One region of the Litoribacterium kuwaitense genome, then DNA from elsewhere that is predicted to be linked to it. Evidence: predicted binding sites of a transcription regulator. Region 1 holds the regulator's gene; the other holds the start of a gene.
What was found. Region 1 encodes Rex, which represses fermentation and respiration genes when NADH is low (regulators of the CRP and FNR family bind a similar motif). Its sites were predicted from a motif close to TTGTGAAATATTTCACAA; they were not measured.

Region 1 (6,238 bases):
TCGACATTCACGCCGAAATCAGCTTCCAGTTCTTGCAAGCTTTCCTCTAAAACACTTTCTGTTCGTACACCCACGCCATGAATGGCTTCATACAAAAGGCCTTCACGTAACCCTTTACGGCTCACAATCCAAGCAGGCGCATCGACGACACTACAGAGCTTAGCGAAGCTAGCGATGGCCGGAACGATAATATCCGCCCGATCAGAGGACAGCCCATCAAGGTTTCTCCGCTCGTCTACATCCATTTTTGCGAGCTCAATCAATATTTCCGAAATGGTATACGGCGCGATTTCAAACTGATGCATCCCACCAAGTGAATAATTTTCATTGGCTTGATGGATTTGAGCCAGGTTTCGTGCGCTTCCGCCAATGGCAATCACAGGCAAGCCTTTTGGCAGCCACGGAACCGATTGAAACGCATCTTCTAAATAAGCATTTAGTGATTTTAACGTAGACTTTCCTTCCTCTGGAAATTGACGCTTTAAAGATAAAGCGCCAAATGGCAAGCTAATGCTATGGCGTAGTTTTTTATCGGAAAAATAGGTGAGTTCCGTCGATCCACCTCCGATGTCAATTGTGACAGCTTCGGAAACTTGTGTTGAATGATGCACAGCTAAATACCCGTAGTACGCTTCTTCTTCTTCAGACAAGATCCGCATCGTAAAGCCTGTTTCTGTCTCTACAGCTCGACGAATTTCCTCACGATTGGTCGCCTGACGAATGGCTGCTGTCCCTACACAAATGGGGTCACTCATTTGATGATCATCGAGAATCGTTTTAAAATGGCTAACGATACGACGAAGCTTCTGTATACCTGCCTCTGTCAGTTCAAAGTCGTCGGTTAAATCGTCTCGGAGACGAGCAACAATCTTAACGTTGTGAAGTTCTTGATAGCGTCCGGACGGCTTGGCTAAATAAGTGACAAGCCGGACCGTGTTTGAACCAATATCGATCACGGCATATTTACTCACGAGATTTTCCGCTCCTTCAAATAAATTCATTCCGTTTTTTATCATACCACGACAGCGTCATTTCAAATAACCTTCGACTATAAAACACGAAAAAAAGCGCAGGTCTCTTTGTAGTGAAAGAGACATCTACGCTCAGTCCTCGTTTAAGAGGTAAGATCATTTGTGACCTTGTCTGCACACGATCAGCAAACTTTATTTTTAATAAATCATTGCGCTGTTTGTTCTTCTTCTCTTTTTTTATCGGCTTTCCGCTGCGCATAAACGGAAATGAAGATCGATAGCTCATATAGAAGGAGCAAAGGCAGTGTCACCATCATATGAGAAATTAAATCAGGTGGCGTAATTAACCCGGCAATGACGAGAAGCACAAAATAAGAATATTTTCGAATGCTTCTTAAAAATGCCGGTGTAATTAACCCGAGCCGCGTCAAGAAAAGGACGACAAGCGGCAGTTCAAACAAGATTCCAAAAGGAAGTGTCAGATGAAAGAGAAACGTAAAATACTCTTGCACACCGATCAGCGGCTCAATTTCCATTCTCTCCGACAAGTTCCACATAAAGTTAAGCACAAAGGGAAAAAGGATATAGTATGAAAAAGCGATACCGATTAAAAACAAGACGATCATCATCGGAATGTAGCTTAATGTTGCTCTGCGCTCGTGCAAATAAAGCCCCGGACTTATAAAGCGCCAAACTTGATATAAAATAATTGGAAATGTACAGATTAAGCTAATAATAAATGCCAGTTGCATGTAAACCTTGAATGGGTCCTGTATCCGAAAGCCCTTCAGTTCTTCTTGATATGCGTTTTCACTCAAATAAACAAAAAGCGGATCAGCAAAAAAGAGACCCGCGATCAGAAAGCCAACGAATGCAACGGCAACAATAATGACTCGCTTCCGTAATTCGTTCATATGTTCTGTCAAATGAATCGTCCGATTATCTTCCATAGGATGCCACCTTAATTAACACGTTGATCCTCTGATTTATTCTCAGCTTGCTGTGGCTTGTCCTTGCTCTTGTCATCATCTTCATCGTTTGCCAAACCACGGGTCGCATGCTTGAACTCACGAAGCGTATTTCCAGCTGCTTTTCCAAGCTCTGGAAGTTTTTTAGGTCCAAAAATCAATAATGCCACGACCGCAATGATTGCGATACTTGTTCCGCCTAATCCCATTAGGAATCTCCTCCCTCCATTGGGTACGTTTTAAGAAAATATACAAGCGCCTGAAGCTCTACCGACAGGTCAATGTGATGCACTCGAATATGTGGCGGTGTGTTCAGACGAGCAGGGGTAAAATTTAATATTCCGCGAATACCAGCTTCTTCAATTAAACGGTCTGTGACCGTCTGAGCTACCGTGGCTGGCACAGTCAAAATCGCAACGCTCACATCATTTTCCCTCATACGAGATAATTCGTCAATATGATACACAGGAACTCCGCTAATTTCTGTGCCTATTTTTTCTGTATTGCTATCAAAGGCCATTTCAATCTTTGTATTGTTATTTTTGATGAAGTTGTAGTTTAAAAAGGCGGTTCCTAAATTACCAACACCAATTAAACTCACTCTAGTGACTTCACCTTGGTCTAAAGTCTCTCTAAAAAAGCGCAGCAAGTACTCTACATTATACCCATATCCTTTTTTACCTAACGCCCCGAAATAGGAAAAGTCACGCCGAATGGTTGCCGAGTCAACTTTAACTGCTTCACTTAGCTCAGCGGATGACACCCTTAACTTTCCTGAAGAATACAGGTTCTGTAAAAAACGATAATATAATGGTAAGCGCTTAGCTGTCGCATGAGGAATTTTTTGTTCAGACTCCACCGAACCACCTCCTATGCATTACTCTTCATTATAACTGAAAACGGTATATATCACCAAAGCGATATTTTTAATTTCTGCCAAAAAGTTGCTCTTGTCCTTTAGCGAGATCTGGCACCTTACGTGCACTCCTCATTGAACCTGCAGAAAGAAAACAACCTCCCTCCATCATACCATATCCTTCGTGTTTCGCAATTTATTCACAGCGTATCGTTTGCGAAAATGTTGCTCTAACATGAGGGGTTACGCTACACTTGGACATGAATTGAGGTGCAAAAGACATGATTATTTTACAAATCAATGACTTGGAAAAAGCATTTGGTGCTACAACCATACTTTCTAATATAAAAATGGAAATTAAATCACAGGATCGGATTGCCGTCGTTGGCCGCAACGGAGCCGGTAAATCAACACTTTTAAAAATAATCGCAGGGGAGCTTTCCTACGATTCCGGTGCAATTATTCAACCAAATTCTGTCCAAATCGGCTACCTTCCCCAGCAAGCGACCGTTTCCTCAGAAAATACGATTTGGGATGAGATGCTTGAAGAATTTCAGGATTTGCTCGGAATGGAAAGAAGAATTAGGGCTTTGGAGAAGCAAATGGGGAGCGCTGAGGTCCTTGAAAATGAGACCCTTTACACGAAAGTGATGAAGGAATACGATGCTTTACGCGCTTCCTTTGAACAACAAAACGGTTATCAGCTCGAAGCAGACATACGTGGCATTTTAAATGGTTTACAATTTCAGCAATTTGATTATTACACAACAAAGGTATCTGCCTTAAGTGGTGGTCAGAAGACACGGCTGGCCCTCGGAAAGCTGTTGCTGAAAAAGCCTGATCTGCTGATTCTCGATGAACCGACGAACCATTTAGACATTGATACACTTACATGGCTTGAAGGATACTTACAAAACTACCCAGGCGCCTTGCTGCTCGTTTCACATGACCGTTATTTTCTCGATAAAATCGTGACCGAAGTATACGAGATCGCTCGTCATCGTTCGACAAAATATATTGGAAACTACAGTGCTTATCAGCAGGCGAAATACGACCAATTTGAACGCGATGTCAAAGAGTTTGAAAAACAACAGAAAGAAAAACAACGGATGGAAGATTTTGTTCAACGAAACCTTGCCCGGGCGTCAACAACTAAACGAGCACAAAGCAGGCGAAAACAGCTTGAGAAAACTGACTGGATGGAGCGGCCTGCAGGAGATGATAAATCCGTCTCCTTTTCGTTTGAAACGACAAAACTGAGTGGGCATGACGTGTTAATCGCTGACAAGATCACACTTCAGTACGAAAACCAAATGAAGCCCCTTTTTCAAAACGCATCCTTCTCCATACACCGCGGTGATCGTGTGGCACTCGTCGGGCCCAACGGTGTCGGGAAAACGTCTTTATTTAAATTGCTTTGTGGAAAGTTAGCTCCTAAAGAAGGGAGTTACCGTTGGGGGAGTAGCGTTAAGATTGGTTACTATGATCAAGAGCAATCGCATTTAAATTCGAATAAAACGGTACTTCAAGAACTGTGGGATCGATACCCTGCTTATCAAGAAAAAGATATTCGGACCATCTTAGGCAATTTTTTATTCTCTGGAGACGATTGCCTTAAAATCGTAAATGACTTAAGTGGTGGAGAAAAAGCACGGCTGGCGCTTTCCATTTTAATGCTCCAAAAAGCCAATGTCTTATTGCTGGACGAACCGACGAACCATCTAGATCTCGATGCTAAAGAAGTATTGGAATCCGCACTGATTGATTTTCCAGGGACCATTCTATTTATTTCTCATGACCGTTATTTTATGAACCGGCTTGCTGATCGAGTGTTTGATTTAAAGCCGACAGGCGTGACACCTTATCTTGGTCATTATGATGAATATGTGGATAAGCTTGAAGAGGAAAGAGAACGGAAAGCATTAGCAGAAAAAGAGACCCTCTCTGTCCAACAAAATAACGAGCCTCCGACAGAACGTAAGCTCAGCTTTGAACAACAAAAAGAAGACAAAAGAAAAAAACGACAGCTAGAACGACAGCTAGTCGAACTCGAAACACAGCTAGAAACAGCAGAGGACACGATTAATCAGCTTGAGCAACGCTTGCTAGAACCAGAAGTATATGAAGATCACGAAAAGGCGAAAGCCGTTCAAGTTGAATTGGATGAGGCCAATCAAAGACTGGAAGATCTACTCATAGAATGGGAAACGTATGAATCACAAAAATAATAATTGTCAAGAGCTGCATTTAGCGGCTCTTTTTTCTATCCACAGAATAAGTGCCTGTAATATCTGTTATTCACAGAGTTAACCACATTATCCACAGATTTAAATAATTTTATCCACAGATGTGGATGGAAAAGAACATTGTTATATCGGTGTTTAACCATTTTATACGCAGATCGTCCACGACTGTGGATCATTTTGTGGATAATGTGAGTATACATGTTCTCTTGACTTATCATTGTTCTTCTGAAATATAAAAAAGACAACGTCGATTGTGCATAAGTGGACGCTGTCTTTTTAATTCCATCACCATTATTCAGTTTTCAGCCAATTCTCTAACGAACACCCTGGCTGTGCATTGATATGCAAGCCGGCAAAAGCATCATACTGATACGCAATATGGGCTGCTGCTCCAATCATCGCCGCATTATCTGTGCAAAGAGAGAGTGGCGGAACGATTACGGAAAGGTTTGCATCGGCAAATGCTTCCTGAATGCCGTTTCGCAAGCCTCGGTTGGCCGCAACACCGCCGGCAACGATGAGCTGTTTTGCTCCTGTTGATTCCACGGCTGCTTTTGTTTTTGTGACGAGGACGTCAACGACGCTCTCTTGAAAGCTGGCAGCCATATCGGCTACCCCGAGCTCTTCTCCACGCTGCTTTGCATTGTGCCAAGTATTTAACACGGCTGACTTTAATCCACTAAAGCTAAAATCGAGTGAGCCCTCTTCTAACCATGCACGAGGCATCGCAATAGACGGCTCTCCCTGTTGTGCAAGCCGATCAATTTCTGGACCCCCTGGGTAAGGGAGACCTAATGTCCGCGCGACTTTATCAAAGGCTTCACCCGCAGCATCGTCTCTTGTCTTTCCTAACACGGCAAATTTACCGTGCTCCTTCATATACACAAGTTCAGTGTGCCCTCCTGAAACAACGAGCGCGACCAGTGGAAATTGAAGCGTTTCTACGAGCTGAGCGGCATAAATATGACCAGCAATATGATGAACATTAATGAGAGGCAAGTCATGACAAAACGCAAAAGTTTTTGCAGCTTGTAGCCCGACGAGCAATGCGCCTACCAAGCCTGGTCCTTCTGTGACAGCCACGGCTGAGAGCTCACTGGGCTTCACTTGAGCCTCATCTAAAGCACCTTCAATAACGAGTGTCATTTGTTCGACATGGTGCCTAGAAGCGACTTCTGGAACAACACCGCCAAAACG
Region 2 (6,238 bases), on a different contig from region 1:
CTCGAGCATTCTTTTACTAAAGCTTTTATATGTGAACAAGACGATCGGAATGTTTTTCTGACGGTCCTTTACAAACCTGCCTTTTCCTTGCTTCGTGTAAATATAGCCAAGTTCTTGAAGTCTTTCATACGCCCTTCTGACCGTGATGCGTGGCACACGAAATAGATGTGCTAATTCATTTTCGGATGGCAATTGATCATCAGCTTCGTATTTTTCTCCCTGCAGATGTGCAATTAAGTGATCAACAATGTCTAATTCCTCAGGCACTTCATTCCCCTCCTTTACTTATATTTTGCAATAAATGTATCTAAGTCATTTAGTTCGTAGAAACGCTCTTCCAAAATGTGTCGTGGCCAATCCCACCAAGCGATGTCCAATAACGTGTCGATGACCTCTTGAGCAAACCGTTTTTTAATCGGACGTGCCGGCACACCTACGACGACAGAGTAAGGCTCGACATCCTTCGTAACGATAGCGCCAGCACCGATGACTGCCCCTGCTCCTATAGTGACGCCCTTCATGACGATCGCGCCGTGCCCGATCCAAACATCGTGCCCAATCGTGACCCGATGACTCCGCCGCCAAGCGAAGATGGTCTCGTCATCTGTCTCAGCCAAGTGATAATCTTTTCGTCGATACGTCATATGATGCTGGGTGACGCGATCCATCGGATGGTCTGTCGGATTTATGCATACATGCGACGCAATTGACGTATATTTTCCAATGTCACTGTAGTTGATCGTGACATCGTCCATCGTGTACGTATAATTATCAATTTTCGCTTCAACAATTTTGTTGTGTGGTCCAATCGAGACCCATTGACCGGCAGAACTGTTAAGAATATGGCTGCTCTCGTGAATGTTTGGTTCAGCTGAGAGCAGGGAGTGACGTTGTGGCTGGTGAATATGCTTCAAGTGAGATCATTTCCTTCCATTGAATCTAGTCTGACGTCGATTTTCTTTGCTTTAACTCTTCAAGACAAGATGCTCCCGGACTCTTGCTGCCTAACGTTACGTCTTTTTCTCCATAAATTCCGTGAAAATCCGACCCACCCGTCATGACCAAATCGTATTTGTGCGCCAACTCTTGTGCCAACGTTTCATCTTCTTTGTCATGAAGTGGATGCCACACTTCAATGCCTTGCAAGCCGCCTTCGACAAGCTCGGGAACAGCTTCAAAATTGCCGTACTGTCCAGGATGCGCAAGGACAGGTACACCGCCTGCTTTGCGAACCGCTGCAACTGCTGCTTTCGCATCGACATATTCTAATGGAATATATGCAATGCCAACTTCCATGCCGTTCTGTCCTCTGGAAAAAAGCTTCTTATATAAATCACCGAAATAGCTTGACGTATATCCTTGATCAATTAAGGCGCGCATAATGTGCTGTTTATAAATCCCTGTGCCACCTTCTGCGTATGTCATGACCTGCTCTAAGGTAATCTCGTATCCAGCTGCGATCAACTTGTCGATCATTTGCAAGCTCGCTTGATGACGTTGAGTGACGAGCGGGCTGCACAGTTGCTCGATTGCCTCGTGTCCAGGTTCAATAAAATAGCCAAGAATATGCACTCTTCTTTTTCTTAAAAAATCAAAAGCTGAGATTTCTATACTAGGAATGATGTCAATACCGCGCTCTTTTCCGATAGCGATCATCTCAACAATATCCTTTGTCGTATCATGATTTGTGACAGCTAAACAACCGACCTCTTCTTTTTCTGCTAAGTCCAACAACTCAAGAAAAGTATATGAGCCATCAGATACGGTCGTATGACAGTGTAATTCTACTTTCATAGCTAGCTCCTTTCGCTCAGTCGCATTTGCATTGCCAGCAATTTTTAAGTACAGACCTAGTCTAACTTGGTACCAAGTTGCAAAGGTTAAAGATTTGTAAATGCTATGTAAATTATTGATTTCATTTGCTGTAAAACACGTTGTTCCCCATAAAAAAACCGTTAAACACTCGGGAAATCAAGTGTTTAACGGATTGATTTAACTGTAATATACTCAACGTAGAAATCTCCGCCAAACAAATTGTCTAAAAGAATTTCATGTGAATTCTTTCACAAATTATTCTTATTTGTTATAATAATAGTAGATTCACCAACACTTCCAAAGGAGGTCGCTCAATGGCTACTGCTACAATTACCCCATGGCGAACTTTTCAATCAGGGAAATGGGAACATCAAGTGGATGTAAGAGACTTTATTTTAAGGAATTTCACATGCTATGAAGGCGATGAACAATTTTTAGCTGCACCAACTGAAAATACACTAGATTTATGGAAACGCGTATCAGAACTGACCGTAAAAGAACGTGAAGCGGGCGGCGTGCTCGACATGGACACGAAAATCCCATCCACGATTACGTCCCACGGTCCGGGCTACTTAGATAAAGATAAAGAAACGATCGTAGGTGTCCAAACAGACGAACCTTTTAAACGTTCATTAATGCCATTTGGCGGCATTCGCATGGCGAAAAACGCTTGTGAGTCTTATGGCTATGAGCTGGAGGAAGAAACGGAACGCATTTTTACTGACTATCGAAAAACCCATAACCAGGGCGTATTCGACGCCTATACTTCTGATATGAAGAAAGCTCGGAAGGTAGGGATTATCACCGGTTTACCAGATGCTTACGGCCGCGGTCGAATTATTGGGGACTATCGACGCGTTGCCCTTTATGGAGTCGACTTCTTAATCAAGGATAAACAAGAAGAGTACATGCAGCTCGAAAATGACGGTGTGATGTCAGAAGAGATTATTCGACAGCGTGAAGAGCATTCAGAACAAATTCGGGCATTACACGAGTTAAAGCAACTAGCTGCGGCTTACGGTTTTGATATTGCCAAACCTGCCACCAATGCCAAAGAAGCGATTCAATGGTTGTATTTTGCTTACTTGGCCGCCATTAAAGAACAAAACGGCGCGGCGATGAGTCTTGGACGTGTATCAACGTTCTTAGACATTTATATTGAACGTGACTTAAACGAAGGCAATCTAACTGAACAAGAAGCACAAGAAATGATTGACCATTTCATCATGAAGCTTCGTCTCGTAAAATTTGCACGGACGCCTGAATATAATGAACTATTTAGTGGTGATCCTACTTGGGTAACTGAAGCGATTGGCGGAATCAGCTTACAAGGCGAACCGCTTGTGACGAAAAACTCATTCCGTTTCTTGCACACATTAACAAACTTAGGACCTGCTCCTGAGCCGAACTTGACCATTCTTTGGTCAACGAAATTACCTGAGCACTTTAAAAACTATTGTGCGAAAATGTCTATCGAATCAAGCTCAATTCAATACGAAAACGATGACCTCATGCGCAAGCATTATGGTGACGATTATGGCATTGCCTGCTGTGTGAGTGCGATGGAAATTGGCAAGCAAATGCAATTCTTTGGGGCACGTGCGAACCTCGCCAAAGCACTCTTGTATGCGATCAATGGCGGTGTTGATGAAAAAATGAAAATGCAAGTGACACCACCGCTTCGCCCAATTACTTCTGATGTACTAGACTTTGAAGAAGTTATGGAACGATACGATGTCGTTTTAGACTGGTTAGCTAAACTGTATATGAACACATTAAACGTCATCCATTACATGCACGACAAATATGCGTATGAACGGATTGGAATGGCATTGCATGACAAAGATGTCATTCGCACTATGGCTGGCGGTATTGCTGGACTAAGTGTTGTCGCTGACAGTTTGAGTGCGATCAAACACGCAAAAGTCCACGTCATTCGTGATGAAGATGGTCTAGCAGTCGATTATCGCATCGAAGGCGATTTCCCGAAATACGGGAATAACGATGATGCGGTCGATTCATTAGCTGTCGAGATTGTCAATAAATTCATGAACAAATTCCGTCAGCATACTGCGTATCGAAACGCAGTTCCGACATTGTCCATTCTCACCATTACGTCAAATGTCGTTTACGGTAAGAAAACAGGAAACACACCAGATGGCCGACGTGCTGGAGAACCTTTTGCCCCAGGGGCTAACCCGCTCCACGGTCGTGATCAATCCGGAGCCTTAGCATCTTTAAACAGTGTCGCTAAAATACCTTACGAAAATTCTTTAGACGGTATTTCCAATACGACGAGCTTTGTGCCTAAAGCACTTGGAAAAACGATGGATGACCGCAAAGCAAACCTCGTCTCCATTCTCGACGGATATGCATTACGAGAAGGACATCACTTAAATATCAACGTGTTTGACCGCGAAACACTGCAAGATGCCATGGAGCATCCTGAACTGTATCCACAGCTAACGATTCGTGTGAGCGGCTATGCGGTCAATTTCGTTAAATTAACGAGGGAACAACAGATTGATGTCATTAATCGGACCTTCCATAAAAACATGTAATATCGCTGTTGATTAAGCGAAAAGTAGCAATTAAACCGGATCTGTCGGAAGGGCAAGCCTCCCTGCCCTTCCATTTAAATAAGGGGGCTTGACCTATGATCGGAAGAATTCACTCCATTGAAACGTGCGGAACTGTAGATGGACCTGGACTACGATACGTCATCTTTTTACAAGGATGCCTGCTTCGTTGCCAATTCTGCCATAACCCCGACACTTGGGATACTAAGGGCGGCATCGAAAAAAGTGTTGCAGACATCATCACAGATTTGCAAGATTACCTTCCATATATTAAAAAGCGCGGAGGTATTACAGTAAGTGGCGGAGAGCCCTTACTACAAATCGACTTCCTGCTAGAGTTGTTTAAAGAATGTAAAAAGCTCGGTTTGCACACCGCAATTGACACATCAGCTGGATGTTTCCGGGAAAGCCCTGCCTTTTTAAACAAAGTGAATGAATTATTAAAAATGACCGACCTTGTCCTCCTAGACATAAAGCATTTAAATAAGGATTTACACAAGCAGCTGACCGGCATGCCAAATGCCCACATTATGAAATTTGCCAAGCTCTTAGCCGACAAAAACGTCCCTGTCTGGATTCGCCGTGTCCTCATCCCTGGGAGAACCGACGATCCACAAGAACTCACCGAACTAAACAAACTCATCACTAAACTCGGTAATGTCCAAAAGGTCGAAATCCTCCCCTATCATAAAATGGGTGTATACAAATGGGAGCAATTAAACCTGGACTATCCACTTGCCGGCGTGGAACCGCCTACAGAAGCAGAAATCCAACGAGCGGAAGAGCTGTTGTCAATTACGTGAAGGGAAATTCAATTGCATTCATAGGGGGAGTTCCCCCTTCGTATGATTTTCACAAGCACTTGAGGACAATTTACTGTGAAAATCGCTCGGTTACTGAGAAAACATCGTATAATAACATGACATTATTAATACTAGACTGGGGGAACCGTTGTCAAAAAGTCTCAGATGAACATACATTCATCATTGTTATAATCGACGCAAGAGCTCAAAACATCTTAACGTCACGACAAATCAGCCAATCACTATATAATCGTTCTTAACCTGTCGGCTTCTTGCTTTAGCGTTTCCCCTGACTTTAGTATATCTTCATAACCACTTGCTGCGACTTGAATTTGTTCGACTCCGAATTCAACACTTTTCTTAGATTCCATGATGCCCTCGGTAATGTTCGTAATCTCAAGCATCATCTTCTCAATGTTGTCTTTGACTTCATGAATAGACTGATCTACTTGTTGGGACAGTTTTCGTACTTCTTGAGCGACAATATCAAAGCCTCTCCCATGTTCTCCAGCTCTTGCTGCTTCAATGGCCGCATTTAATGATAATATATTTGTTTTCGCCGCGATGTCCCTGATCGTTTTTACAACATTTTCGATATCCCCTGCTTGATTTTTTACACGTAAAAGGATTTGTGTATTGTCTTGGGAGTCTTGGGCGATCTGTTTTACATTACTTGTGAGAACGCGATGGTTTTGAATGCCTTGTTCCGCTTTTTCATAAAATTGAGCAGCCATTTCTTGAAGATTTTCGACGACCTCACTTATATTTTGTTGTCGGTTCGTAATATCTGTAGCAATTTTTAATATTCCTATGATCTCCCCTTGATCAAACACAGGCATATAGGTTGCTTCCAGCCAAACCGCATGGCCATTCGCATCTTTTCTACAAATTTTGTCCTGATGACTGCGACCATTCAATAACCCTTTCCAAAATCGCTCATAATCAGGGCTATTTACAAACGAATCAAAACACAACGTTTTATGATGCACTCCGATCAGTTCCTCTTTATGAAAGAAGCCCATTTGCTTAGCGAATATATCG

Region 2: a site for Rex is predicted at 2,052-2,069, ahead of pflB (formate C-acetyltransferase). Genes of this name have one in related genera too.

What each region holds. Positions count from the first base shown of each region.
Region 1 covers NZ_JAALFC010000049.1:4,456-10,693, reverse strand. The annotation lists gene G4V62_RS16960 (Ppx/GppA family phosphatase) at 1-971, opposite strand, end outside; gene tatC (twin-arginine translocase subunit TatC) at 1,178-1,921, opposite strand; gene G4V62_RS16950 (twin-arginine translocase TatA/TatE family subunit) at 1,933-2,148, opposite strand; gene G4V62_RS16945 (redox-sensing transcriptional repressor Rex) at 2,148-2,798, opposite strand; gene G4V62_RS16940 (ABC-F family ATP-binding cassette domain-containing protein) at 3,077-5,023, shown strand; partial or broken gene tsaD (tRNA (adenosine(37)-N6)-threonylcarbamoyltransferase complex transferase subunit TsaD) at 5,333-6,238, opposite strand, start outside.
Region 2 covers NZ_JAALFC010000013.1:46,346-52,583, forward strand. The annotation lists gene G4V62_RS20565 (GntR family transcriptional regulator) at 1-267, opposite strand, end outside; gene G4V62_RS09015 (DapH/DapD/GlmU-related protein) at 282-914, opposite strand; gene G4V62_RS09020 (PHP domain-containing protein) at 940-1,794, opposite strand; gene pflB (formate C-acetyltransferase) at 2,130-4,376, shown strand; gene pflA (pyruvate formate-lyase-activating protein) at 4,472-5,197, shown strand; gene G4V62_RS09035 (methyl-accepting chemotaxis protein) at 5,440-6,238, opposite strand, start outside.